Regions from separate parts of the Priestia sp. MDV22-iso46 genome, predicted to be linked through region 3. Evidence: riboswitches for the same ligand, from Rfam matches in the RefSeq annotation. Region 3 holds a riboswitch; each other region holds the start of a gene.
What was found. A riboswitch is a leader RNA that binds a small molecule or an ion and turns the genes downstream of it on or off. The one in region 3 is predicted to bind S-adenosylmethionine.
Positions count from the first base shown of each region.

Region 1: it holds a riboswitch for S-adenosylmethionine, as region 3 does, so the genes downstream of both, metK (methionine adenosyltransferase) here and AC4NPH_RS09045 (hypothetical protein) in region 3, are expected to answer to the same signal.
Region 2: it holds a riboswitch for S-adenosylmethionine, as region 3 does, so the genes downstream of both, metE (5-methyltetrahydropteroyltriglutamate--homocysteine S-methyltransferase) here and AC4NPH_RS09045 (hypothetical protein) in region 3, are expected to answer to the same signal.

Region 1 covers NZ_JBZVWT010000006.1:33,821-43,596, forward strand. The annotation lists gene AC4NPH_RS23650 (ABC transporter ATP-binding protein) at 1-562, opposite strand, end outside; gene AC4NPH_RS23655 (ABC transporter substrate-binding protein) at 564-1,562, opposite strand; gene AC4NPH_RS23660 (alpha/beta hydrolase family protein) at 1,735-2,517, shown strand; gene AC4NPH_RS23665 (DUF2584 domain-containing protein) at 2,572-2,814, shown strand; gene pckA (phosphoenolpyruvate carboxykinase (ATP)) at 2,849-4,438, opposite strand; SAM riboswitch class I at 4,813-4,930, shown strand; gene metK (methionine adenosyltransferase) at 5,063-6,265, shown strand; gene AC4NPH_RS23680 (glycosyltransferase family 4 protein) at 6,297-7,442, opposite strand; gene AC4NPH_RS23685 (phosphatase PAP2 family protein) at 7,461-7,985, opposite strand; gene AC4NPH_RS23690 (gamma carbonic anhydrase) at 8,177-8,704, opposite strand; gene AC4NPH_RS23695 (alpha/beta fold hydrolase) at 8,812-9,588, shown strand; gene AC4NPH_RS23700 (tetraprenyl-beta-curcumene synthase family protein) at 9,620-9,776, shown strand, end outside.
Region 2 covers NZ_JBZVWT010000003.1:151,488-161,263, reverse strand. The annotation lists gene AC4NPH_RS18015 (GNAT family N-acetyltransferase) at 1-247, opposite strand, end outside; gene AC4NPH_RS18010 (acetate uptake transporter) at 392-1,009, opposite strand; gene metE (5-methyltetrahydropteroyltriglutamate--homocysteine S-methyltransferase) at 1,152-3,446, opposite strand; cobalamin riboswitch at 3,597-3,785, opposite strand; SAM riboswitch class I at 3,865-3,975, opposite strand; gene AC4NPH_RS18000 (hypothetical protein) at 4,056-4,307, opposite strand; gene AC4NPH_RS17995 (metallophosphoesterase family protein) at 4,607-5,347, opposite strand; gene AC4NPH_RS17990 (hypothetical protein) at 5,344-5,481, opposite strand; gene AC4NPH_RS17985 (sugar porter family MFS transporter) at 6,054-7,433, opposite strand; gene araA (L-arabinose isomerase) at 7,581-9,005, opposite strand; gene AC4NPH_RS17975 (L-ribulose-5-phosphate 4-epimerase) at 9,035-9,733, opposite strand; gene AC4NPH_RS17970 (xylulokinase) at 9,727-9,776, opposite strand, start outside.
Region 3 covers NZ_JBZVWT010000001.1:1,754,815-1,764,590, forward strand. The annotation lists gene AC4NPH_RS09000 (sensor histidine kinase) at 8-958, shown strand; gene AC4NPH_RS09005 (NCS2 family permease) at 1,178-2,479, shown strand; gene AC4NPH_RS09010 (hypothetical protein) at 2,511-2,705, opposite strand; gene AC4NPH_RS09015 (MFS transporter) at 2,880-4,049, shown strand; gene AC4NPH_RS09020 (hypothetical protein) at 4,073-4,396, shown strand; gene AC4NPH_RS09025 (GNAT family N-acetyltransferase) at 4,324-4,770, opposite strand; gene AC4NPH_RS09030 (CotG/ExsB N-terminal domain-containing protein) at 4,884-5,219, shown strand; gene AC4NPH_RS09035 (VOC family protein) at 5,367-6,164, shown strand; gene AC4NPH_RS09040 (M20/M25/M40 family metallo-hydrolase) at 6,183-7,796, opposite strand; gene AC4NPH_RS09045 (hypothetical protein) at 8,266-8,508, opposite strand; SAM riboswitch class I at 8,576-8,677, opposite strand; gene AC4NPH_RS09050 (M20 peptidase aminoacylase family protein) at 8,741-9,776, opposite strand, start outside.

The DNA of each region.
Region 1 (9,776 bases), on a different contig from region 3:
CCGTTTTTTGATAGGTCATCAGCGTTTTGGAGACAAGTTCTTCAAGCTTGAGTTTTGTTTGAAAATCGAGTGCTGAAAAAGGTTCGTCTAAGAGTAAAATAGCGGGGTCAATAGCAAGTGTTCGAACTAAAGCGACGCGTTGTCTCATGCCTCCGGATAACTGGTGCGGATATAGGCTATCTACGCCTTGTAAACCGATTTCTTTTAGAAGTAACAAAGCTTTCTTCTCTGTTTCATCTGTTAGCTGGCCGCGAATTTCAAGACCAAGTAAAATATTTTCTTTAATGGTTTTCCACGGAAACAAATAATCTTGTTGAAGCATATAACCGATGTTTGGGACTGATGTTCCGATATTTTCACCGTCTATTGTGACAGAGCCGGACGATGGTTCAATCAAGCCGGCAATAATCGATAGAAGCGTCGTTTTTCCACATCCGCTTGGGCCGAGAAAGGAAACAAATTCTCCTTCTTCAATAGACAAATTAATATGTTCAAGTGCAGTGGTAGCAGACTTTGTCGTAAGATACATATGCTGAACATCTTGAATGTGAAGTTTTGTCATATTACTCACTCATTGCATCTTTTGCGAATTTTGTGTTGACTAGCTTGCTGTGATCGATGTGTCTTGGAAGTTCTCCAGATTCGTCCATGATTTTTTGTAAATGATCCCACTCTTTTTGATCTAATAAAGGGTTAGTTGCAAAGGATTTTTGGGATTTATAGCGGTCAATAACAGTTTTCAGCGTTTCTTTAGGTGTATCTTCAAAATACGGTGCAACCACTTCAGCAATTTCATCTGTGTTATGTGTATTCACCCATTTTTGTGCTTTGTAAATAGCTCGAGTAAATTTAGCCGCTGCTTCAGGGTTATCTTTTAAATAGCTTTCTTTGGCCATAAATGTTGTATAAGGAACTGTTCCTGATTCTTTTCCGAAGGAAGCAACGATATGTCCTTTTCCTTGTTGCTCTAAAATACTAGCCGTTGGCTCAAATAATTGAACGTAATCTCCAGTGCCAGAAGCAAAAGCATTCGCAACGTTAGCAAAATCAATGTTTTGAACGAGTTTTACATCTTTTTTAGGATCAATATTATGCTGTTTCAACACATATTCCCCTACCATTTGCGGCATGCCGCCTTTGCGTTGACCAAGAAACGTTTTGCCTTTAAGCTGATCCCATGAGAAGTGATTGACTTTTTTACGCGCTACTAGAAATGTTCCGTCGGTTTGGGTTAGTTGTGCAAAGTTGATGATGGGATCACTAGACCCCTGTGCATATACGTAGATTGAAGTTTCCGAGCCGACTAGAGCGACGTCGATGCCGTCAGATAAAAGTGACGTCATTGTCTTATCTCCGCCCCACGTTGTTTTTAAATCTACCTTTAGTCCTTCTTCTTCAAAAAAGCCTTTTGAAATAGCGACGTACTGGGGAGCATAAAAGATAGAGCGAGTTACTTCGCCAACACGAACCGTTTGTACAGATGTTGTTTTGCTGCAGCTAATTAGTGGAATGAGTAAAATCATAATAGCAAGCAAAGAAAAAAGCCATTTGATTGGTTTCATAAAGCAAACCTCCTTAAAATAATAAAATATTTTATGATAATGTATGTAAAGAAGTGGAAGAAGGTGAGTGCCTATATAACTATGTGTAAAATCAAAGAAGTATTAGTCAACAATTGAAAGTACACCTTAGCGGGAGAAAGCAGGCTAGTTATATAAAGAATGGAGGAAAAAAATGAAAGATGGAACAATTCTTCATAAACAGCGTTTCCCATCATCAAACCCTCGCGTGGCGCTGTGGGTGATTACATATGCATGTCAAGGGCTTAAGATTAAAGGAATGCTCGCAGAGCCAAAAGAAAAAGGAATGTATGACGGCTTTTTATACTTAAGGGGAGGTATTAAGAACGTAGGAACGGTTCGTCCTGCTCGACTCATTCAATTTGCTTCTCAAGGTTTTATTGTGATGGCTCCGTTCTATAGGGGAAATCAAGGAGGCGAAGGAAACGAAGATTTTGCGGGAGATGATCGTTACGATGCTTTTGCTGCTTACGATTTACTGAAACAGCTCCCTAACGTCTACCATGACCGCATTCATATTTTTGGGTTTTCAAGAGGGGGAGTGATGGCTTTACTCACAGCCATTGAAAAAAACGACAGCCGTTCTCTTGTGTTATGGGGAGGCGTCACGGATATGGTGCTGACATATGAAGAAAGAGAAGATTTAAGAAGAATGATGAAGCGGGTGATTGGAGGAACGCCTTCTAAATATCCTGAAAGATACGAATGGAGGACACCTTTGCATCGTGCTCATCTCGTCGAGCCGCCGGTCTTGCTTATTCATGGTTTAGAAGATAAAAACGTGTCGATTGATCATTCCTATCAGCTCGAATCTAAACTAAAGAAGTCCAATAAAAAAGTTACCAGCTGGTACTTCGAAAACTTTCCACATGCTTTTCCACCAAAAGAAAACCGAGAAACGGTGAAGAAGTTAACGAAGTGGATGAAAGCGCAATAAAAGATATGCTACGATAGAGAAAACAAGTAGAATAACAGTGAGGAGTGAGAAAAAATGGGGATGCCGCTAGAATTAAATACAATGATTGTGACAAAAGGCAACGAAAAGCGTGTAACGGATAACATTTTTCAAATTGAGAAAAAAGGATATCGCTTGTATCCGTTAGATATTCCATTAAACATTCACAAAACGAAAAATGGAGAATGTATTGGAACTGCTGTTGTGCGTAAGGTAGAAATGGAGCAGGAAAAAACCATTGTCACATATGAACTGACAAAATTACATTCGACTAACTAAAAAACCGATCGTCTTATAGACGATCGGTTTTTTATTAGACTCTAGGTCCGCCTAATGTTGAAATGTCAGATGCTACATCATTAAAACGCTTGAAATTAGCTTTGAATTTAGCAGCAAGCTCAGTTGCCTTTTGGTTATAAGCTGTCGCATCGTTCCATGCTTTAGAAGGCTGAAGCACTTCATCAGGAACTCCCGGAACATGAGTTGGAATCGATAAACCAAAAATAGCATCTGTTACTGTTTCGGTATTAGCTAGTTCTCCTTCAAGGGCTGCTTGAACCATAGCTCGAGTGTAACTTAACTTCATTCGTTCGCCCACGCCGTATTCACCGCCGGTCCATCCAGTATTTACAAGGTATACATTTACATTATGTTCATCGATTTTCTTTCCTAGCATTTCTGCATAAGTTGTTGGAGCAAGGGGTAAGAAAGGCTCACCAAAGCATGTAGAGAAAGTAGCCTGTGGCGATGTTACGCCGCGCTCTGTTCCAGCTAACTTACTAGTGTATCCGCTCAGAAAATGGTACATTGCTTGTTCTTTTGTAAGCTTGCTGATTGGAGGCAAGACGCCGAAGGCATCAGCAGTTAAAAAGACAATAGCTGTAGGGTGCCCAGCAACGCTTGGCAATACCGTATTATCAATAGAGTCAATTGAATAAGCGGCACGAGTATTCTCTGTTAAACTATTATCATTGTAATCTGCTACTTTCGTATTTTGATTTAACACTACATTTTCCAGTACGGCGCCGAAGCGAATTGCATTGAAAATTTGCGGTTCTTTTTCTTCGGAAAGCTGAATGCACTTCGCGTAGCATCCTCCTTCAATATTAAATACACCAGAGCTTGACCAACCGTGCTCGTCATCTCCGATTAAACGACGGTTTGCATCAGCAGAAAGCGTTGTTTTACCCGTTCCAGATAAACCAAAGAATAATGCAACGTCACCTTCTTCTCCTACGTTAGCAGAACAGTGCATGGATAGAATATTGTTTTGAGGAAGCAAGAAGTTCATCACTGAGAAAATAGATTTTTTCATTTCACCAGCGTATTCAGTTCCTCCAATTAGCACGATGCGTCGCTCTAACGAAAGAATAATGAAGGTTTCAGAATTCGTCCCGTCTGTTTCAGGATCAGCTTTGAACGTTGGAGCTGCTACAATTGTAAACGGCTTCACATCATCATTTGTTTTTTGTTCGGCTGAAGGGCGAATGAATAACTGCTGAGCGAATAGGTTATGCCATGCAAATTCATTAACTACTTGAATTGGTAACTGATACTTTTTATCAGCTCCAGCATATCCATTAAAAACAAAAAGTTCATCCTGCTTCTTTAAGTGGGTTAAGACTTTTTTGTATAGCGCATCGAATCGCTGAGCAGAAATTGGCTGATTGACAGGTCCCCATTCAACCGCTTTTGAAGACACAGCATCGCTTACAATAAATTTATCTAAAGGAGAGCGACCTGTATATTTTCCGGTTTCGACTGACACAGCACCTGTAGAAGTCAGCGTTCCTTCGCGTCGAGCTAGAATTTTTTCAACAAGTTGTGGAACAGATAATTGGTGTTTTGTTGTTTTTAATTGAAGCAAACCATTTAATTCGATAGACATATCAACAGTACTCATGTGCACTACCTTCCTTTTTTAGCTATTATTTATTCATTAATGTTTGAAATTTATAATTAGTATAACACATTTATTTAATTATTCTATACTATTTAACTAAAAATGTTTGTGTATTATAAAAAAATGTACGTTATACCTATTTTAGACACATGTATATGTGATAGGAGCAAAAAAAGTGAAGCTATTTTAAGTGAAAGCCTCATTTTGATCTGTCTTATTAACTAAACTTAGTGATGATTCTTAATAAGATGTACTATTTCGGAATTTGAGTATGTTACATTAAAACACATTCAAACATAAAGAGATGATTTCCATTTGAATGTTGTTGACAGTGAAGCGCTTTTTCATGTATTATATGTCCTTGAACGGATACTCTCTTATCCCGAGCTGGTGGAGGGACAGGCCCTATGAAACCCAGCAACCATCGTCATTTTTTTGTGTAGACGATAAGGTGCTAACCTGATGCAAGGGCACAACCTTGATCGATAAGAGTGAAAGGCTTATGTAGAATTTGATACCTTTCCTCGATACAAGGAAAGGTTTTTTTATATTTTTTAACGTGTAGTGAAAATAAGGGAATGAGTACCGTATCACAATGTATCGTATTTATAAGGAGGAAAACTGATGTCAACACAACGTCGTCTGTTCACGTCAGAATCTGTTACAGAGGGACATCCCGATAAAATTTGTGACCAAATTTCTGACTCAATTCTTGATGCTATCCTAGCAAAGGATCCAAATGCTCGTGTTGCTTGTGAAACAAGCGTAACAACTGGTTTAGTTTTAGTAAGTGGTGAAATTACAACTTCTACTTACGTGGATATTCCTAAAACAGTTCGTGAAACAATTAAAGGAATTGGCTATACTCGTGCAAAATACGGATTTGATGCTGAAACTTGTGCAGTATTAACATCTATCGACGAGCAGTCAGCTGATATCGCTGCTGGTGTAGACCAAGCGTTAGAAGCACGTGAAGGTCAAATGTCAGATGAAGAAATCGAAGCAATCGGAGCTGGAGACCAAGGGTTAATGTTTGGTTATGCATGTAACGAAACAAAAGAATTAATGCCTCTTCCAATTTCATTAGCTCATAAACTTGCTCGCCGTCTAACAGAAGTACGTAAAGAAGAAATTCTTCCTTACCTTCGCCCGGATGGTAAAACACAAGTAACAGTTGAATATGATGAAAACAACAAACCTGTTCGCATCGATACAATTGTTATTTCAACCCAGCATCACCCAGAAGTAACGTTAGAGCAAATTCAACGTAACTTAAAAGAATATGTTATTAATCCAGTTGTTCCAAACGAGTTAATTGATGAAAATACAAAGTATTTCATTAACCCAACAGGACGTTTCGTAATCGGCGGTCCTCAAGGAGATGCTGGTTTAACTGGTCGTAAAATTATCGTTGATACTTACGGCGGATATGCTCGTCACGGCGGCGGTGCATTCTCTGGTAAGGACGCAACAAAAGTAGACCGTTCAGCAGCTTATGCAGCTCGTTATGTTGCGAAAAACATTGTAGCAGCTGATCTTGCTGATAAATGTGAAGTACAACTAGCATATGCAATTGGTGTTGCACAACCAGTATCTATTTCAATTGATACATTCGGTACAGGAAAAGTTTCTGAAGAAGTACTAGTAGACGTAGTACGCAAAAACTTTGACCTACGTCCAGCAGGCATCATTAAAATGCTTGATTTACGTCGCCCAATTTATAAGCAAACAGCAGCTTACGGCCACTTTGGTCGTACGGATGTGGAGCTTCCTTGGGAGTTCACAGACAAAGCGGAAGCATTAAAAACTCAAGCTTTAGCTAAATAATAAAAAAATCTCCGTGAAAACGGAGATTTTTTTATGCCCATTGAATACCTGCAGCAGATTTTTCTACGACACTTTCATATTCTGAAAGCAAATGCTGAAAAATGGCGTCCCATGATTGAGTAAGAGCGTATTGTCTCGCTGCATGGCCAAAGTGAAGACGCTGATGCAAATCATCGAGTAAATCTGTAATAGCCGAACTGAATTCTTCTAAGGAGTGAGGTTTGCAAAGGTAGCCGTTTCGCCCGTGCTGAACCATCTGTTTAACTCCTCCTGCATTTGCTGCCACTACAGGAGTTCCAGAAGCAAGAGATTCCAGTACAACATTTCCGAAGGTTTCTGTTTCTGAAGGAAAAACAAACAAATCAGATGATGAATAGATATGAGCAAGTTGCTTACCTTCAAGGAAGCCTGTAAATGTCATATGCTCAGATGCTTGCTGCTGCATTTGTTCTTTTAAAGGGCCGTCTCCCACAATAACCCAGTGAATTTGATGGCGGATATGATCAGGTAGAGATCGTGCGATTTTTATTAAAAAATCAGCGTTCTTTTCTTTAGCTAATCTTCCTACATACGTTAAGATGTAGGGTTTTTTTATATTATATTTAATACGAATATCAAAGCGGTCATAGTGGGGATGAAATAATTTATGATTTACTCCTCGCGACCAAATATCTACGTTGTGAAACCCTTGTTCTTCTAGCTGCTGTTTGGTCACTTCAGAGGGAGCGAATATTTTTTGTACAGGTTTATAAAACCATTTCATATATTTTTGCAGTGGTACACGCATTTTTTCAAGTTCATAGTGAGATAAATAATCATCAAAATTGGTATGATAAGAGCCGACAAGAGGAACACCTAATCTTTTCCCGTAATAGGAGCCGCAAAGCCCCATTGTAAAAGGAGTGGCCAAATGAATAATAGAAGGATTGAATGCCTGCAGCTGCTTTTTAATTTTTAGAACGTTTGGCAATGAAAAGCGGCTGTTTGGATAAAGGAAAAACGGCATGCTGGGCGAACGGTGAACATACGTTGAAAATGACTGATCATGAGCAAATTCAGGAGCAAATACCTGGATGGGAATTTGCTTTGATTTGACGTACTGAGTAAATTGATAAAGTGTTTTAGCAGCTCCGTTAACTTCTGGAGCAAATGTATCCGTAAATAAAGCAATTCTCATTAGTACTCCTCCTATCAATTAAGTTAAAAATATGTTCAGTGAAACAGCACCCGAAAAGATGCCCAGTATCAGACCTACCATGACATCCGTCGGATAGTGCAGGCCAAGATAAATTCTTGAAATTCCTACCATTACTGCAAGAGGCAAAAGAACAGCAGCGAAGGCTGGATAAACAATCATAAGAGGGGTAACCAACGAAAAAATAGCTGTTGTATGCCCAGATGGAAATGAATGATCTTTTAATGGATTTTCTAACACTTTTGTATGTTTTAATTGAATATAAGGTCGTTTTCTCGGATATAGTTTTTTAGCAATGGCGACTGGAATATGACTAACGGCTAGAGAAAACGCACAAGCGTAAGCGACGGATGAAGGATACAGAAATAGCAGCAAGCACGCTATCACAATGGTAAAAGTGGCTCCTCCGGCGTGAGTTAGTAAACGTAAAAATCTATTTAAGTGCTTTCGATCAAAATGTTGGTTTACGCTTTTGAATAATCGGCATTCGGCATCGTATACATACTGAATTAACTTGGCTTTCATAGAGTCGCTCCCTTTTCAATAAATACGTCTTTATTATTCAGTTTAATCTTTAATTGTGGAGGCAGTACTAAAACGATGTAAATTAATATGGAAATTTCTTTACAATTGTGGAGAGAATAGAACATGATTGGAGAGTTTGTGGAGATACTAAAAAAATTCCCTCAGTGTGACTTTCTGAGGGAACGTTTCCTTTATAATGAAGAATCAGATTTCTTAATAGACTTATAATACTGCCCTTTTTCTACATATTCTGTACGAATGCGCTGCATATCTTTTAAATCCTCTTCTGTCAGAGTGCGGATCACTTTAGCAGGTCGGCCGAGTGCGAGAGTATTAGGTGGTATTTTTTTACCGGGAGGCACTAAGCTTCCAGCACCGACAAAAGCACCTTCACCAATTTCTGCACCGTCTAAAATAATAGAACCCATGCCAATGAGCGCGCGTTTGCGGATGATGGAGCTATGTAAAATAACTTGATGTCCTACTGTCACATCATCCTCAATAAGCAATGGAGCATTTGGGCTTTGATGGAGTGTTGATTGATCTTGTATATTTACTCGTTTACCAATAATCGTAGGTGAAACATCTCCTCTAATAACAGTGTTAAACCAAATGCTGCTTTCTTCACCAATGGTGACATCTCCAGTAATCGTGACATAGTCTGCGATGAAGCAGCTGGGTGCAATGGTAGGCATTTTTTCTTTATACGGATAAATCATCAAATCATCTCCCTTTATTAGTTGAAAAAAAGTAGTAAATCTTCTAATGTAAGTGTACAAAGGTTTTTTAAGCAGGTAAACAAAAAAAGGAAGAAGGAGTAACTCAAATGCATAAATGGGAAGCAGTAAATCCAAAAGGCGTTATTGTCATGGTCCATGGAGCAGCGGAGCATCACGGACGCTATCGCTGGCTGATTGAGATGTGGCGTTCGGTTGGAATGCACGTAATTATGGGAGACCTTCCTGGCCAAGGCTTAACAACAAGAAGAAGAGGACATATCCTATCCTTTGATGAATATGTGTATGAAGTGGAAGAATGGGTACGTGAAGCGCAAAAATATGATTTGCCTATTTTCCTGTTAGGTCACAGTATGGGAGGACTGGCGGTTATTCGTACGCTCCAGACAAAAAACCTCCCTATATGGGGTGCGATTCTTTCCTCTCCTTGTCTAGGATTAAAAGAGCAAGTACCGGCTTATTTAGATATGCTATCTAAAGGGTTAAATAAAGTCATGCCGAACAAACTTTTCGATTTAGGTCTCACTGTTGAAAAAGCAACAAGAAACCAAGAAGTTCGAGATGAAGATGAAAATGACTCACTGTATGTTACAAAAGTTTCTGTAAGATGGTACCGGGAATTGATCCAAGCTGTCAACTTAGCTTTTAAAGATATCGATCGTTTGCCTGATGTCCCGCTTCTTGTGATGCAGGCAGGAGAAGATAAAATTATTGAAAAGCTGATTGTTAGGCAGTGGTTTGATGAAATAGAGCTAAGTGAAAAAATCTACAAAGAATGGTCTCAGCTGTATCACGAAATCTTTAATGAGCCTGAAAGAGAATACGTTTTTACATATGCGAAAAGTTTTGTCGATCTTCACATTTAATAAGTGCGGTAAAAAATTGAGGTGAAAATAAATGAAGATTCCGTCTCATCCTATTTCATTAATGAGAAAAATCTATCGAGAAGTGTTTCCTGTCGTTCATCATGAGCTTAATCATTGGCGCGAACGAGCAAAAGAGATTCCTAATAAAGAATTGCGTACTCAAGCATTGGCAAGTATCGATACAAAAA
Region 2 (9,776 bases), on a different contig from region 3:
AAATCGTTTTTTCAAACAAATCATCCGTAATAAACGGAGCTGAAATGACGGGACCGTTCACATATCCGATTATTTCTTCATTTTCTTGGGCGATGATAAACGTATCAGGAATGGTGCTGATCCGCGTGATGAATGCGTCTTTTGAGGCAGCTTCTTCAGGTGTAAAGCCTTTGTTTTCTAAAGTAATTAATTGGTTTAAATCTTTTTCATCCACTTGTCTTATAATCATTGAAACGTTTCCTTTCATTATGTATTTCTCTTTTTTCTCTAAAAGCTTCTCTTACATATAACTATCTCTTTCTACTATATATAAAAATGCCCAAACAAAAAAGGATTGACCTCTGCATCATACAGAATTCAATCCTACTTCGCTTTTTAATTAACGTCTTGATTATTTAATAAATGCACCAAACGGCTTGCCCACCGGAAGCACAACTCGACCGTAGTGAGTATTTAATACAGCCGCTGCAGATCCATAGAATGAAAACAGAGCAATTAATAGCTCTGAAACTGCTGCTAGTAAGTGCGTGTACTCATATGCCACACCAAATGTACTTAGCGATAATCCAATGAATAAGAAATCGATTAACACAAAAATAATAAATAATACTTTATGAGTGCCCATTGCTCCAACTGTCATAAAAACGCTGAAAATCAAGTAGCCGACAAAAGCAAATGCGAGCTGCTTCGGATCCGCTTCTTTTGCGAGCGCTTCCCCAAATGCTCCAAGCTGAATAAGCCATGTCATAGCTACACCTAGCCAAAATAACCCGAAGGCACCAAAAGCAGTTGCGCCGAAGGTATTATTATGTTTGAAATCTTGCATAGACGCGATTAACTGCCCTATCCCGCCTAAAAAAATCGCCCATGGCAATACCAATGAAACACCATCGGTTACCCCAAGCTTTTGAAACGATGCAACAAGTGTCACCATGGCAAGTCCGAATAGACCTAGCGCTGATGGATCCGCTGTTACAATTTTAACGTGCTGCGTGCTGTTGTTACTCATGTTGTACCTCCCTGATTTTAAAAACACCTTTAAAAAGATACAAAAATGTAGGGGAAGTGTCAATGGATATTTTTGGCCTTTTAAAATCCCATAAGAACAAGCAGTGTAGCGGTTACACTGCTTGTTCTTTAATTTCTTATCATTAAACGTTTTGTAATAAATTTTGTCTGGTTTGTTTTGCGGACTCAACCATGACTTTTAAAGCTTCAACCGTCTCGCTGATTCCTCTTGTTTTAAGGCCGCAGTCGGGATTAATCCAAAATAATGCAGGATCAAGTACCTGCAGAGCGCGGTCAATGTTTCGCTGAAGCTCTTCAAGCTTCGGTACGCGCGGACTGTGGATATCATACACGCCAAGTCCGATTCCTTGATTGTACGTATGTTTTTCAAACGCATAAATTAATTCACCGTGGCTTTTAGACGTTTCAATGGAAATCACGTCGGCATCAAGCGCTTTGATGGCATCAATAATCTCTTCGAATTCTGAATAGCACATATGCGTGTGAATTTGCGTCTCGTTTTGCACCGATACCGTGGCTAGTTTAAATGCATACACCGCAGCGTTCAAGTAGCTGTCCCAGTTTTCTCGTTTTAACGGCAATCCTTCACGCAGTGCCGGTTCATCTACTTGAATCATTGAAATGCCCTGACTTTCAAGTGCTTCTACTTCTTTTCTAAGAGCAAGCGCAATTTGATTTGCCACGTCGTAGCGCGGGATATCATCACGCACAAACGACCAATTTAAAATCGTAATCGGACCCGTCAGCATTCCTTTAACCGGCTTATTTGTTAGAGACTGTGCGTAGACCGTTTCTTTGATCGTCATCGCCTGCTCATACGATACATCTCCGTAAATAAGCGGCGGCTTCACGCAGCGAGAACCGTAAGATTGCACCCAGCCAAACTTCGTAAACTGAAAGCCTCCTAATTTCTCACCGAAGTATTCGACCATGTCCGTACGCTCAAACTCTCCGTGCACAAGGACATCTAAGCCGATGTCTTCTTGAATTTCAATCCATTTTTTTATTTCCTCGTTAATGTACGCTTCATATGCTTCATCGCTTAACTCGCCTTTACGCCATTTTAAACGCTCTTTTCGCACTTCTTTTGTTTGCGGAAAGCTTCCAATCGTTGTCGTTGGAAGAAGCGGCAGTTGAAACGCTTCTTGCTGAACGCGTTGACGTACGTCAAACGGCGCTTGTCGCGCTGCTTTATAGCTGTGCAGCTGCTTCAGCTCTTTTTGCACGTCTTGATGATTTCGAAAAGATGAACCATTTAATGCTTGAATCGCCTGTTTGCTTACGTTTATTTCTTCTTCTATCGACTCTTTTCCTTGCTGCACTGCTTTTGTTAAAAGCGTGATTTCCTTTAGCTTTTCATCTGCAAAAGAGAGCGCATTTTTCAATACTGGATCAATGGTTTCTTCATTTTTCACCGTGACAGGAACATGTAATAAACTTGATGAAGGCTGCAGAATCAAACGGTCTTTTGATACGGCTTCTTCAATTTCACTAAGCGTTAAAAGCTGTTCGTCCAAGTTTTCACGCCAAATGTTGCGTCCGTCAATCACTCCCGCAGCCAGCACTTTATCAGTTGGAAAACCATATTTATTAAGCGCAGTGAGATTTTCGCCTCGGTCATGCACAAAGTCTAAACCGATTCCTTCAACAGGAAGAGACACAACTTCTTTGTAGTGATCAACGCTGTCAAAATACGTTTGCAAAATGACTTTTACATTCGGTGCCGCTTCCTTCAAAGTTTGATAGACTTCTGTGTAAAGCGCCAGGTCTTCTTTTGATAGCGTTGTAGATAAAATTGGCTCATCTATCTGTACCCACTCTACTCCTTCTGCCTGCAGCTCCGCTAAGATAGTTGCATAAAGCGGAACAAACTGTTCAACTACTTCTTTAAACTCACTTTCTTTATATCCTTTTGACAGCTTCACAAATGTTACTGGACCTAAAATCACGGGCTTGCCTTCAATATTCAGCTTTTCTTTTGCTTCTTTGTAAAACTGAAGCGGGCGATTCTCTACAAGTGCCGGCGTACATTCCTCAAGCTCCGGTACGATGTAGTGATAATTTGTGTTAAACCATTTTGTCATCGTAGAAGCTACCGCACCTTTTGTTCCTCTCGCGATGTCAAAATACGTTTCAAGCGATACTGGTCCTCCGTTATACTCAAAGCGCTTTGGCACTAGACCGAACATAACAGCTGTATCTAACACGTGATCGTATAAGCTAAAATCGCCGACTGGAATCAATTCAATTCCTGCGTCACGCTGTTTTTTTAGATGCGCTAGACGAAGAGCTTTAATTTCTTGAAGAAAGATACCTTTCTCTAGCTTTCCTGCCCAAAACTGCTCAAGCGCTTTTTTCCATTCTCGTTTTTCACCAATTCTTGGATAACCTAAGTTCGAACTTTTTACACTGCTCATTTTTTCCACTCCCTGTATATTTTTTTATCGGTAAACTAAAAAATCTCTCTTTTCGAAATGAAAAGAGAGATAATACGCATACTTAACTAGAGTTGAGACAGCCTGTTTTTCTCAACACGTATTCCTCACTCCTCTCTATATCCCGTAGAGCTTAAGTGCATACAACAGGCAGGTCTCCTGACTTAGGTTCATCGCTTCCTATCCCTTCCCATTTCAACATGAAACAGTGGTTAATAAGTTGCTCCCCATTACAGTGGCGGGACCGCGCCGGCTTTTCACCGGTCTTCCCTTTTAAGCTGCGTACATTCGTTACACAGCACCTGATGCATTTTTATAAAATTGTCCATTCAAAACATATTCACATAAAATAAAAAGCCTCTCTATCACGAATAGAGAGGCATAGTATCTATGAAATCCTCTCTTATTTTTCAAAGCTGTACGCTTTGCAGGATGTAGCACCTTTTCAACAAGAATGTTAAATGGTTGCCGGGCTTCACAGGGCCAGTCCCTCCGCCTCTCTCAATAAGAGTTTTAATTGTTTATAATATTTTGAATGTAGAGTCATCTTAACACCTTAGATTTATGTTGTCAAAAGAAATTTCAAAAAAATTAGTTTTTAGGAGGCGCTGACGCTAATTTTTGCCTTAACAATTTGTAATCGTCTTTTCGGTGCGTTTCAATTAAATCTTTGGCTCCCTGGTGATATCCTGACGAATAAATATACTCTACCGCTGTTTCGATAAGCTTTCTTTTTTCTTCGGCACACTCCCGGTCCATTAAGGGGAACAGTCTACCTAAAAGGTCATTTAAATCTTCCTTGATAAAACGATCAAGTCCTTCTTGCATCTTTTCGTTTGCCATGATTGCTCCTCCATTTGCTGTGTATGTTCTAAGCCTCTATAAACAGGCATTTCACTGTAAATTTTAAGATAAAGTTAAGTCATTAAACAGTATATCAAGTGAATGTTTTTCTTCAATTACATATGTAATACAAATATATGACAAATATAGAGAATATATCATCATTCATTATCTATTATAACGTTTGACTGAGCCTTCTGCTACAAGGTTTCTGTAAACATTATGCATAATCTTCCAAAAGTCTGCCTGTGAATTACGGGCAGGCTTTTGGCTAAACATAGCTTTCTATTCTCTTGTTTTTACAAACAATTTCTTCGAGGTCGTCCAAAATCCTTCCAAAGAAGAGGTCCTAATATGTTGTACCTGCTTACAAAAAACTCCGTAAAATTATAATTATTTAAAATTAAAGGCTGCTCAAAATCAAGAGGAGCACCGGCGCCTCCTGACAATACAAAATCAGTGCCTCTTCCAAGCGTAAACGACCCGTTTCTATTTTTTCTAATAAACTGTTCGTCATATGCATGCACGTGGCTAACGAGAACTTTTTTCACGCGGTGTTCTTGAATTAAATCAAAAAATTCTTGACTTTGAGGAGTCGTTACAGGAAACCCTTCAAGATTTGACCACCGGCCAATATTTGGCTGCGCATGCATGGCTACAACGGTATTACGAGGAGCATCCTCTAGCTGCTGCTCTAAATAATTCAGCTCTCTATCTGTAAATCCATATATTTTATTCTTGGGACTGATGACATTATTTAATGCGATGCACCGAAAGTTGAAGACAGGAATATCAATGACCCAGTGTGCCTTTCCGATAGTGGCTCTGAAGTTTTCGAGATTGCTTTCATCAAGGTACAGTTCATCATGATTCCCTACGCATACAAACATAGGAATGTTTGATGCGATTTTTTCGACAACCTTAACAAAGTGCTCCAAATACTCTTTTTTCCCTGTATAGACGGTGTCTCCCCTATGAATAATAAACAGCGGGTTCAATTCCACCGCCTTTTTTAATACAAGCTCAAATTCACCGCTCATCGTGAAACAATTATCGTTTGGTCCGTCACCTCTGCTGTCGCCCATAAAAACAAAGTTAAATGGATCGGATTTAATTGTTTAATTCTTTGCTTTAATAACTTTTCAGAACGTTCATGAAGCGTCAAATTCATCAACTAGTTAATCCCCCTATTAATAAATAAATTTAGTTAAAAGTAAACAAGCTTACTTGTTTATATGAGAATTTGTTGACGAAGGTCACTACCTTCTTGTAAGCAGAACGCACATTTAGCTTTCGTTTTAGAAATTGCTAGTTATGAATATCTATTAAAGTCCACTCTATGATAAGCTAACCTATCTTTCCATTTTATTAGGCACTAATATGACAGTGTAAAAGCTGAAATCTCTATATCTACTAATAAGAAAGAGGCTGGGGACGAACAAAGGCCGACATGTGCTGAGCCGCTTGTTACCCCACAGTTGATTTCCGTGCAAGGCTTCACTTTCCGCGGGCGTCCGATGAGCCTCCTCGTCGCTTGTGCTCCTGCGGGGTCTCATCTGTTCCGCTTTTCCCGCAGGAGTCTTCGCCTTGCTCTCCAATCAACTGCTAGAAGAAACGAAACAGATGAAACCTGCGTTCACCATAAAAAAACGAACCACTAATCAAACACTTTGATTAGTGGTTCGTTTTTCACTTCAGCTAAAATACTTTTATCTCAGCACCTTACATTTAAAACATTTACGACAATCAAACATATTTATTACGCTCAACTGGACTTAAAGACTTCCTTGCAGAACGAGCTGCCATGTCCGTTTCAATTTGCTCTAGGCTGCGTCCTTTTGTTTCAACAACTACAAAGCGTATGAAGAATAATCCGAGAATACAAATGATCCCGAACGTTGAAAAGATCACGCCTAAACTAAACTGGTCAGCTAAAATTGGGAACACAAGCCCTACTGCAAGCGATCCTGTCCAGTTAAAAGCAGATGAAATCCCAGCACCGATTCCGCGTACAGAAAGCGGGAAAATTTCTCCTACAATGATCCACGTAAGCGGCGCCCAAGAAAACGCATAGCAAAGGATAAAGCAGCAAAGAGCAATTAACGTAACCCAGTTTACGACGACTTCATTAACGCCTAATGCTCCTAGAATAGCCGGTGTGAAAAATGAAAGAGCCATACCCGCGCCGCCAATCGTAAGAATGGTACGGCGGTTGAATCTATCAACAAACTGCAGAAAAATAAGTGTTGTCACCACGAAGATTACCCCAACGATGACCGTAAAACCAGCAGCTACCTGCGGCGCTAAACCAACTTGACGAGCAATGCTTGTTGCATAATAAACAATTGAGTTTGAGCCTTGAATCTGCTGAAAAGTTGCCATTCCGACGCCGATTATTAATGCTAAACGAAACTTTTTATGAAACAGCTGTTTGATGCCTGATTGTTCATGAACAGCTATGCTTTCAATTTCAGACACTTCAGCTTCTACTTCAGCTGTTGACCGGCGAAGCGTACGCAGTACTTCACGCGCTTTATCTGCCATTCCGTTTTTAATTAAGTAGCGAGGCGACTCTGGAAGCTTGATCATACCGATGCATAAGACGATCGCAAAAATACCGGCGCTGCCAAGCATTAATCGCCAGCTGTTTGGAACCGGCTCAAAAATAAAGGCTACGATATAGCTTAATAATAATCCAATTACAATCATTAGCTGATTCAAACCTGAAAGCTTCCCGCGAATATGAGCGGGTGCGATTTCTGACATATAAGCAGGAACTAACGAAGAAGCTGTTCCTACTGCTGTACCTAAAAAGACGCGCGCAATCGTTAACGTAATTTCCTCTGGTGCAATCGCTGAACCGATGGAGCCTAAAAGAAAGATGATAGATGAAATTAAAATTAACTTTCTTCGTCCAAACTTATCTCCTAATAATCCGCTTAAAATGGAACCGATAATTGCTCCTCCCATTAGCGACGAAACCACAATCCCCAGCCAGAGCGGACTTAAATGAAACGCTTCACGGATATGACTTTCTGCACCAGCAATAATCCCAATATCATAACCGAATAAAATACCGGCAAATGAGCCGAAGAAGAAGATAAACTTACTTGATACTTTACTCATGATTATATATCCCCTTTGTATTGTCTTAGTTTTGCTTCCTACCACACTTATTTAAAACGCTTTCATTTGTTTCTAAAAACGGCGTTCTTTTACTGACGCTATATTTTCACTTCCAAGGAAGCAGTGCTCCCTCGGAAGTAGTGGTGCTTACTTAATAATGACGTACTCTAGATCAACAAGCTTTGCATAGCTCACGATTTGATCGGTCGTTAAATTTAATGAAAGTACCGTATGATGGCCGCCTCCGTTTTCAATCCACGCTTTAACGCCGTCTTGGAAGTTCGGCTTAATGTTCCAAAGCACGCGCGCTACCGGAAGATTTGGAGCTGGAACTTCCGGCTCAAATGCGGATACTTCGTTAATTAACAGCTTGTAATGCGTACCGAAGTCAGCCATGGAAACCACTACGCCTTCTCCTTGTTTACCGTCAAACACTAAGCGGGCCGGGTCTTCGCGGTTGCCGATACCTAGCGGAGAGACAATTAGTTTTGGCTTGTTTACCGCTAGCGTCGGGTCGACTTCAAGCATGTGAGATTGAAGCACAGACTCACGTCCGGGAGCTAATTCATACGTGTAGTCTTCCATAAAGCCCGTTGACTGATTGTGGCTCATTACTTTAAGCAAGCGGTCAAGCGCCGCTGTTTTCCAGTCTCCTTCACCAGCAAAGCCGTAGCCCTGTGCCATCAAGCGTTGTACGGCTAGACCAGGAAGCTGTTTCATACCGTATAGATCTTCAAAGTTAGTCGTAAAAGCGCTGTAGCCGCCTTCGTCTAGAAAACGTTTAATCGCAATTTCATAGCTTGCCTGTACTTTTACGCTAGACTCCCATTCTTCTGCAGAATAATCACCGTAGACAAATTCGTACGCGTCGGCATATTCAGCAAACAAATCATTGATTTCTTCTTCCGTAACGGCATTTACATATTGAACAAGGTCACCAATTCCAAAGTAGTCAACCGTCCAGCCAAATTGAATTTGCGCTTCAATTTTGTCTCCTTCCGTTACTCCGACGTTGCGCATATTGTCACCGAAACGGGCAACTTTGATGTTGAAGCTTTCGTTATAAGCAGCGGCTACGTCCATCCATTGTGCAATTTGCTGCTGTACTTGGGGGCGCTCCCAGTAGCCTACTACAATTTTATTTTGCTTGTTCAAACGCGCGTTGATAAAACCGTATTCTCGATCACCGTGAGCGGATTGATTCAAGTTCATAAAATCCATATCAATCGTTTCCCAAGGAATGCTTTCGTTAAATTGTGTCGCCAAATGAAGCAGCGGTTTTTGCAGTAACTTGGTACCGCGAATCCACATTTTTGCAGGCGAGAACGTATGCATCCACGTGATTACACCGGCAACTTCATCTCGGTAATTCACTTCTTTCATCATGCTTGTAATTGTATCAGCACTCACAGCTAAATCTTGCAGAACAATTGGATAAGGCAAGACACCGCTTTCATTTAAAGCATCAGTCATAGTTTGCGCGTGTGCTTTTACTTCTGCTAGTGCTTCTTTTCCGTAAAGATGCTGTGAACCAACAATAAACCAAAATTCTTTTTGAGCTGTTTTTAACATGATAATCCCCTTTTCTGTATGTAAGTCTTTTATTGTCCTTGCCCGTAATACGCGTTTTGTCCGTGTTTTCGTAAATAATGTTTGTCTAATATACGCTGCGGCAGCTCTTCAGCCAGTCCGTTTAATTTTTGTGTAAAGAAATTCATTTTGGATACTTCGTCTAGTACGACGCTGTTCATTACCGCCGATTTGGCATCTTTTCCCCACGTAAACGGCCCGTGTCCTTGAAGTAAAATGCCAGGAACCGCTAGCACATCTAAGCCGCGCTCTTCAAACGTTTCGATAATCACTTTGCCCGTTTCCACTTCATATCCGTCATTCACTTCTTTTTCTGTCAAAAAGCGCGCGCACGGTACGGAACCATAGAAGGTATCGGCATGAGTCGTTCCCATTGCCTGCACATCAAGTCCTGCTTGAGCCCAAATGGTCGCCCACGTTGAATGCGTATGGGCAATACCGCCGATTTGCGGGTAATGTTTATAGAGTACGGCATGCGTCAGCGTATCCGATGACGGATTAAGCTCCCCTTCTACCACGCGGCCATCTAAATCAACGACTACCATGTCTTGCGCCGTCATTTTCTCGTACGTCACACCGCTTGGTTTAATCACAAACAAACCGCTGTCTCGATCAATGGCACTTACATTTCCCCACGTGTACTTAACCAGTCCGTGTTTTGGCAAATCGACGTTTGCTTGAAATACTTCTTCTTTTAATTTATCTAGCACACTAATTCCTCCCGTTCTTCGCTGTGGTGCTCTGCAGCTGCTT
Region 3 (9,776 bases):
ATCTAAAATGAAACTATTTTACACACTAGTTTTACTAACTGTTTTCGTGCTCCTCTTTTTTAAAGACCTGCCTGTTAGTTTACATCTCCTACTTAGTTCTTTTATAATTGGTTCATTTTTTATATGGAGAAAGAAATATCAAACGGCTCCTTTAATAAATATAAAAAAAGCAATCGTAATCACGTCTTTTTTCCTGCTTTTATTTAGCCTATCTTCACCTTTTAGTATTGGCCTAACCGTTATCGCAATGATTGGTTACATGACCGACATGTTTTCTTCTTATCAACAATACATATTTGTAACCAACCGGGAAAGCAGTGCTTCGCGTGAAATTCAAAAGAACAATGAGCTTTTTCAAGCGTTAAGGGCTGAAAGACATGATTTTATCAAACATGTCAGTGCCGTATCCTATCTTCTAGAAACAAATCAAAGACAGCAGGCACAAGAGTACATTCAAGATTACGTTGAAGCTTTGAATGATACCCATTCATATATTCAAGGTGAACATTCGCACGTCGCTTCTGTTGTACATCAATGCAAGAATCAAGCACATACGTGGGGAATACATATGAATGTTCAATTAGATTCACCGTTATCACAGCTGCCTTTAAAGCACCTTGACCAAATGAATCTCATCATGAATTTACTGCATAATGCTTTAGAAGCCGCTCATTCTTCTGAGAAAAAAGAGATAACTGTTTCGAGTATGATTCGAAGTGGCATTTACATTTTAGAAGTCAGCAATTCTACCGCTCCTTTATCACGAGAGCGTCAAGATCACTTGTTTACTTCTTTTCATGTTACAGAAAAGAAAGAACGCCACGAAGGCCTTGGCACGTGGATCATTTCTGAACTTGTTTCCAACTATCACGGACGCTTGGAATATACGTATCACGATTTAACTCTTTCCATTAAAATAAAATTTCCGATAGTCGTTGCCTCAAAACAAGCAACATAGCCGCTGTAGCCCAAGCGGCTTTTTTTCGTATGAGCCTCTTCTATACGCACACACTATAAAAAGCACCGAAAATAAGAAATATTTCACACTTGTTTTAGCTCTTTTATCGTCACTTTTTTAGTTTTTGATTTTTTATATGCAAATCTATTGCATTTCAAGTAAAAAACGAATATTATATATCATGTTGCTTTTAATGTTCGTTATTTTTGGAGGTTACTTATGTTTAAGTTAAAAGAATATAACACGGATGCTAAAACGGAGATTTTAGCTGGTATTACAACGTTTTTAACCATGATTTATATCGTCATTGTGAACCCAGTTATTTTGTCCAGCGCCGGCGTTCCTTTTGATCAAGTATTTACAGCTACTATTATTTCAGCAGTCGTAGCTACGCTATGGATGGCTCTTGCAGCTAACTATCCAATCGCTATTGCTCCCGGTATGGGAATGAATGCATACTTTGCTGCTTTAGTTGTTGGTTCAAATGGAAGCATCGACTATGCTACTGCTTTTTCAGCTGTATTCGTAGCGGGTATTATCTTTATCATCCTATCGTTAACATCGTTTCGTGAAAAATTAATTGAAGCTATTCCAAACAATTTAAAGCACGCGATTAGTGCTGGTATCGGTTTATTTATTGCTTTTATCGGGCTTCGTTCAGCCGGTATTATTGTTGCAAATAAATCAAATTTAATTGGACTTGGTGATTTGCAGTCTGAAAAAGTAGTTTTAACACTGATTGGACTTGCGATTACAATCATTTTATATACGCTAAATGTAAACGGCGCTTTATTCTTCGGTATGATTATTACGGGATTAATTGCTTTCTTTAGAGGACAGCTTTCATTTGATAAAGGTTTGTTTGCTTCTCCTCACCTTCCAGACGGCTTAATGATTTCAAATCCTTTTGCTGCTTTTGGAGATGTTATTCATCATGATTTGTACACAGTTGTTTTTTCTTTCTTACTTGTTACAATTTTTGATACAACAGGTACAATGGTAGGAGTAGCTCAACAGGCCGGTCTTATGAAAGGTAATAAGATGCCTCGCGTACGTCAAGCATTGCTTGCTGACTCATTTGGTACAACGATTGGAGCTTTATTTGGTACAAGCCCAACAACGGCTTACGTTGAATCTTCATCTGGTGTAGCAGCAGGCGGACGTACAGGTCTAACGGGTGTGACGGTAGCCATTTTATTTATTGTTGCAGCGTTCTTTAGTCCGGTTGTAAGCTCGGTTTCTGGCGTAGCAGCTATTACTTCACCTGCATTAATTATTGTCGGAAGCTTGATGATGGGCGCTGTAGCTAAAATTAATTGGAATGACTTTGATGAAGCGTTCCCTGCCTTTTTAGTTGTTCTAGCGATGCCTCTTACATCAAGTATTGCCACAGGAATTGCGCTTGGTTTCATTTCTTATCCGTTAATGAAGCTGGTAAAAGGAAAAGGCAAACAAGTCCATCCGCTTGTGTATGTCTTTGCTGTTTTATTTCTCTATCAGCTCATCTTTTTACCGCATTAAAAAAGCTTGGAGATTCGTCTCCAAGCTTTTTTTATTGAAAGTGATTGTTATTTTCTTTTGTTTGATAAAGATAATTTTCCACATAGATTTGTTCTGCATCAGAAGCATTCTTTATTCCTTCTTCTGGATCTAACTCGATACTTCTCTTTTTAGCTATATAATCCACTAGCGCCCCAAACCCTAAAAGACCGCCTATGATCCCAGCAAATACAATCCATATTGGCAATCGCTTCACGTCCTTATTCTTTTAATTGTATCATCCTCAGCACAACAGGTAAATATTAACATAGTTATCCATTTGTAAATAAAACGCTTTTTACCAAATATACGTAAAAAACTTCTTTGTATTTGGTATACTAAACTCACGGCATGTTCTACAGAGAAAGGGGCTTAATTGCATATGAACAAACAGCTTGGAACGTTAATGTTTGTTATTTTTATGGTATTTGTCGGCTTTGGAGTGATCATCCCCATCGTACCTGAAGTTATTCGTGCCACGGGTGCAAGCACGGTCAATTTAGGAATACTAATGGCTAGCTATTCGATCGCATCTTTTATTACTGCACCTTTTTGGGGGAAGCTTTCCGATATAAAAGGCCGGCGTCCCATATTACTTTGGGGCTTACTCGGCTTCAGCGCAAGCTTTTTTCTTTTTTCGGTGGCAGAAAACTCTCTGACTTTAATGTATACGTCGCGCATCATCGGAGGTTTGTTCGCAGGAGCTGTTATTCCTTGTGCTTTTGCATATACTTCTGATAGTACAGATGAAGAAAACCGCACGAAAGCAATGGGACTGTTAGGAATGTCGATTGGCTTAGGCTTTATTTTTGGACCGGCATTAGGCGGCGTCCTTTCATCTTTCGGCTTGTTTGTTCCCTTCGTTATCTCTGGTATCTTGTCACTGATTATGACAGCGTTCTCATTCTTTACGTTAAAAGAATCTTTACGAAAAGAATCTGCTGCCAAAGTACAGACATCGAGATGGCATGACTTCACGTCAGATTTTCAAGGAGCTATGAAGTATTTATATGTTCTTTCATTTTTAGCGACTTTTACGCTCGCTGGTTTAGAAGCTACTTTTCAATTTTTTCAAATAGCGAAAATTAATGCTACTCCTACCACAATCGGATGGATGTTTATGGCGAGCGGTTTAACTCAAGCGCTGATTCAAGGCGGTGTGCTGCAGCGATTTAAAAAAGGAAATGAAAAAAAGCTGATGGCCATTGGCTTATTGGTTTCAGCAATAGGATTTACGTCTATTTTGTTATCTTCTAGTGCCGTTAATGCTACCTTATTTTTGTGCATATTTACAGCAGGAAATGCCCTTATTCGTCCTTGTGTCCTCTCATTAATTACGATGAGAACCAAAGTAGGATATGGCTCTGCTTCGGGGCTAACTGCCTCAATGGATAGCTTAGGGCGTATTTTTGGCCCTCTGCTTGGTGCATTTGCCTTTAAACTCAATATGACGCTGCCTTTTATTATCGGAGCAATTGTCACTTTAGCTGCTTTACTGCTGATTCAGCGCCATACAGCTCTAGATTATTCTGAGCAAACACTCTCATCGTAGAGGCTGGGAAAACATTATTTTAGTTGAAAGAAGATCCGAACGATGAATCGAGATTCTTGATGGAGAATCCAACGCGTTCGGATTTTTTTATTGTTATGAGTATACTAGCTGTGTTGATTGGAGAGCAAGGCGGAGACTCCTGCGGGATAAGCGGAAGCGACGAGGAGGCTCAGCGGCCGCCCGAGGAAAGCGAAGTCTTGCACGGAAATCAGCAGCCGATTCCTACTAGCGCATGTAGCTCATTTGTTGGTCTTTGGATTAATTTAGCGATGTCTCAATCTCTTTTCATCGTTACTAACACAAGATTATCAGCAGCTGCAGTACGTTTTATAATTGAAAACCGATGAGCTTCGTATAGCTTAATCGCAGGTGTATTTTTTTCGGCTGTAGACACGATACATTCACATTCAGAATATCTTTGAAGTACATGTGTTAAAAGACGGCTTCCGATTCCCTTTCGAAAGTCCCGAGGACGCACAACGAGGCGGCAAATCGTTAATCGCTCATTTTCTTTTTCAAACGACAGCACTCCTGCTAGCTTACCTTCAATCATTTCTCCGATAAACACTTCCTTGCTTTTCATAATATCTTCTTTGCTTTCTGTAAGCTGAGGAATATCTGAAAAACCAATGAGCCTTGCTTCTTCTTGATAAGCTTCTACTTGCACAGCTACTATTTGAAGAGCGATATCCACTCTTTGATGTTCGAGGATTTGAAGCATGAAAACCACTCCATTTCTTTCACAAATTTAGACAAATTCCATGTTTTCACTATATCCAAACGCCTTCCTTGTACATATTGTATTATGTACCGAATTAGCCAGGAGGTGTTTATATGCATATCAATGCTGAAAGAATTAGAGAAGCAACAGAAGCGATTGCTTCTACTGAGCTTGAAACATTTATGTACCAAGAGCCAACTGCTCGTCACAGACGCTCTCGTCGTCGTTCTACTCGCCGCACTACTCGCCGCACTACTCGCCGTTCTACTCGTCGTTCTACTCGCCGTTCTACCCGCCGTTCTACTCGCCGTTCTACTCGTCGTTCTACTCGTCGTTCTACTCGTCGTTCTAGCCGTCGCCGCTGTCGCTGCGGTTCACCTTGCTGCTCATATCCATGGTTTAATAAATCATTTGGCTGCTGCTTTAAAGGGCATAGCTGTCGTCGCTAAATAAATCTAAAGCAAGTCGAGTTTAAAACATACGCGGCTTGCTTTTTTTAAGATTTTTATTTTATATAATCATTCGTTTTACTCTTCTAAAAAAAGAAAACAACGTATAATAATGGGAAAGAATCTCTCTTAAAAGGAGGCCTATCCATGCACTTATCTTTTGATCATCTTGTTCATTTTTCACCTGATCCTATTAAAGCTCAGAAAGAACTAAACGAATACGGAATAAATGTCGTTAAAGGCGGCATCCATGAAAAATGGGGCACTTTTAACACGTTGGCTTATTTTAACCTCAGCTATATTGAATGGCTTGGACTTAGAGATATCGCGTTAGCTCAAACTGTTACAGATAATGACCTTATTCAGCAGCTTGTTAACGAACATACACCGGTTGGTCATTTTGGTCGATTTGCATTTCGTACAGATGATATGGATTTGCTAATAAAAGAGCTGGAAAGCAAGAATGTCACTGTAAAAGGTCCTGTAGCGGGTTCTCGTCAAACCAATGATGGAGAAAGACTTCAATGGAAAATGTGTTTTATTGAAGCTGACCACGATTCCCTGCCTCTTCCTTTTTTTATTGAATGGGGTGAAACAGAAGAAAAACGCAAGCCAAAGCTAGCGGCTCTTTCTTCTCACCAAGCTGGTCAGCTGCAGCTAAAAAATATTTACTGTGCTGTACATAACCTCGAAGAATCCATCAGCAAGTGGACGAAACTGCTTGACATTCAGTCTGCCCAAAGCTACAAAGACTCTTTACTTGATGCACGTTGTCAAAAACTATATGTCAATGGAGGAAACCTTATTTTTTGCAGCGGAACACAAGGTGTTGTCCATGATACATTAAAAAAAGTTGGAGAGCGTCCATTTTTGGTTGAATTAGATCACGCTCTAACACCGCAACAAATTACCGTACAAGGAGCTTCTTTTAAATTCAACAAATAAACATCCGCGGACGGATGTTTATTTATGTGCTTCCTTTATAGCTTGATAAATGAAATGAGGCAAAATTCCAAAGGAATACTGAACGTCTAATCTTTCGGTCCATTGATGCGCATCTCTTCCCAGCGGTCCAATGTTCAGCACCGGCACCTTCAGCTCCTCTAGCTCTTCTAGCGGGATATAATACCCTTTATTCCATAGCGGCATATTTGCTACCAACGTGTTAAATGTATGAAGCGGATGCTGCAGGCTGGCATAGCTTAAATCCGAAATTCCGCCAAAATAACTTTGTTCAACTAGCTCCACTTGGAATTGCTCTTTGGCAATTGCCTGTACGTTTGACAAAATCTCTTGTACAAACGGATCATCATGTGAACAAACGGCCGGATAAAGAGGCGGCGTAAAAAATAAGACCATCATCGGAGCTGCTTCTTTACATAAACCAGCTAAAGAGTTTACTAATTTAATGGTTTTATTTCTATCATCATCCTCTTGTGCCAAAAGTGCTGCTTCCATTTCTTGCACATATTTTTGACCGTGCTGTTTGACTGCATGAGTATAAAGTTCTTCATACGTCCATACGTTCACGTCAAGAGATGAACCCTCCATTCCCGCAGCATACTGCCTAGCGGCTTTATTATAGTGTTTTTTCACATTCAAAGCCGCTTTGTCAGCCGATTTCAACAGCAGATCTGTTACTTCTTTAAGAGAGCGGTTTAACATAAATAAATTAAATAATACAACGGCAGAGTGCGGAACTTGAACTGAATACTCTTCTTTTAAATCTTTTTGTATCAGCACCGTAGGAGGTGGACTCGTTTCTTCTCTTACTTTTTCGCAAAAATCAACGTTTAATTCTATTTCTTTTGTTAAATAAGAAGCTAGTAAATTAGCATTTAAACCAGCTAGCGGTTCCCCTACATGAGTTTCTTTTCCATAACACAAAAAGCTTGGCATGATCTTCCCAATCGATCCTGAGTACACATAGTTCGTTTGATCTCCAGGATAGCGGCTGAACACTGGTTCTGCATTTAGCATGAGAGAAAAATCCAGCTGATGTTTGCGGGCAAGTTCTAAAAGAACAGGCACTGCTTTTCTCATCCCAAGCGAATTTACTTCTTCATCCGGCACCGACAGCAGCAGGATGTTTCCGTCAAACTCTCCGTTGCATGCTCGTTCAACCATACTGATATGCAGGGCAATGCCTGCTTTCATGTCCATCGTTCCTCTGCCAAAAAGCCAGTCTCCTTTTATCATATCCTTTTGTACGTGCGCCGGAACTTGTTCCATATGGTTATAAAAAGTACTCGTTAATGTATCAGCGTGAAAAGCATCCTTTTTCCACTGTCCATAATCTTGTACATCCACTACATCGTAATGACTTACTAGTACAACTGTTTTATTCGTATTTTTCCCTTGAACAAAAGCTGTGACAATCGATCGCCCGTCTCCTGTTGAATGAAGCTCGACTTGCTCGTTTTTTTGAAAGTAAGGCAGCTTCAATAAATAAGACGCTATCGATTCAGCCATTTCCACTTCTGCCATCGTTCCTGTCACGCTAGGTATAGAAACCAATTCGCTTACAAGTTTTTTTAACTGTTCTTTTGTTTGATACAAAGATGTTTTGTTCGACATACCCTTCATCTCTTTCCTTTTTCTAAATTTTCTATCAAACAAAACCATTCGTCAATCCCTTTGACAGAGACTCTTTCATTCTATCCCTATGTATCATAGTATGGCGCTGCCTTTACGCACATGATAAAAAAAGAGTGCGCGGCTAGGGATAGCACCGCACACTCTTTTTTTACTTTTCGTCATCTTCTAAAAAGTCTAGGATACGATCAATAAGCTGTTCGCTTCCTGCATCGTTTCCGTGTTCAAGAGACATTTCCATTTCAATGCTCCTTTCATAAAATATTCTTGTTTTATAACATACCACAATTCATTTCGAATGTAACCTTTAATTTGTGTAAAAATTTCGACAATTTATGATTAATTTTAAAACCTGGTGAGTATTGATTATACCCACCAGATTCTTTGCTTGTCAAAAACCATGCTTTCTATTTAAAAACACTTAAAAAATAGAGGCGCGAGCAGACTTCTTCTATAAAAGACAGCCTACTCGCTCAAGCTTGGAACAGCATGATGAATAAATTTCTAGTTCATTTGCTTTTTGTACATCTTTAATATCTATGCCTACAGCATATGTACGAACATGGTTTTCGACCACAATTTCATAAAATGTTTCTAATTCCCGATAAGCTACTTGATAATGCTTTCCTAATAATTTCACTGCTTCCTTTAATGCTTTCTCTCCTGTATGTGCTGCAACTGCTGTATGACTCATAAAACCCTCTCCTTTTAGAAAAATAAAAAAACTCATTTTGCTTTGATGCAAAATGAGTTTTTCACCCGTTTTATCACCCAAAGCACATGCTTTGCTGGTAGGAGCACCTTACATTCGTAGGTTGCTGTGGAGTCAAAGAGCCAGATCTCTCGTCCACTCGTGATAACTTTTTTAATTTAAAATTTATTTTATCAAACAATTCCATCCCCGTAAATAGAAAAATAAAAATATTTTAATTTTTTCGGTAATGGAATGAATTCAAAAAATGAAAGCTTAGATTAGCAAAATAAGAAGCTGCTACAAGTAATGCCTCTTCATTTAATGAAAAAGAAGGATGGTGCCATTCATATTCTCCAGCTGTACCCATCCATACAAAAAATCCTGGTACATGCTGCTGATATACGGCAAAATCTTCTCCTCCAGGCGATTGTTCAGCTTCTACGACTTGATAACTAAGATCCTCTGCCGCTTTAGTAACTAGTTTTTCCAGCGTATCATCATTGTTTACTACAGGAAGATATGGATACCATTTAACGTCTACTGAAGCCCCGAAAGCTGCGCCAATCCCTTCAGCAGTTCGTTTCATAAGAGCCGGTATTTTTTCTCTCGCTTCTTCTTGAAAGGTACGCACAGTTCCTTCAAGCGTTACTTTGTCAGGAATGACGTTCCACGAGCTCCCTCCATGGATTTGAGTTATGCTGACAACAACATTTTGAAAGGGGCTGAGATTACGGCTGACAATGGTTTGTAAACTAGTAACAATTTGACCAGCAGCAGCAATTGGGTCTATTGTTTTTTCAGGGATACCTGCGTGACCTCCTACTCCTTTGACGTCAATTTCAAAACGATCAACACTTGCCATTAAAGGTCCCGGTTTGATACCAATGGTCCCTACAGGAAGATCCGGTTTGTTATGCATCCCAAATATCGCTTCCACTCCTTCGAGCACACCTTTTTCAACTAGCATTTTTGCCCCAGAAGCCGTTTCTTCGGCTGGCTGAAAGATAAATCGAACCGTACCGCAAAGCTCCTGCTGACGCTCTTTAAGAAGGATAGCTGCTCCGATTATAGAAGCCGTATGAAAATCATGGCCGCATGCGTGCATAACACCGTTCACTTCAGAAGCAAATGGCAGATTGGTTTTTTCTTCAATTGGCAGCGCATCAATATCAGCTCGAATAGCGATAATAGGTCCCGGCTTTCCTCCCACAATTTCTGCTACTGCTCCTACGTCTAATTGGAATTCATCCGCTATAGAAATATCATAG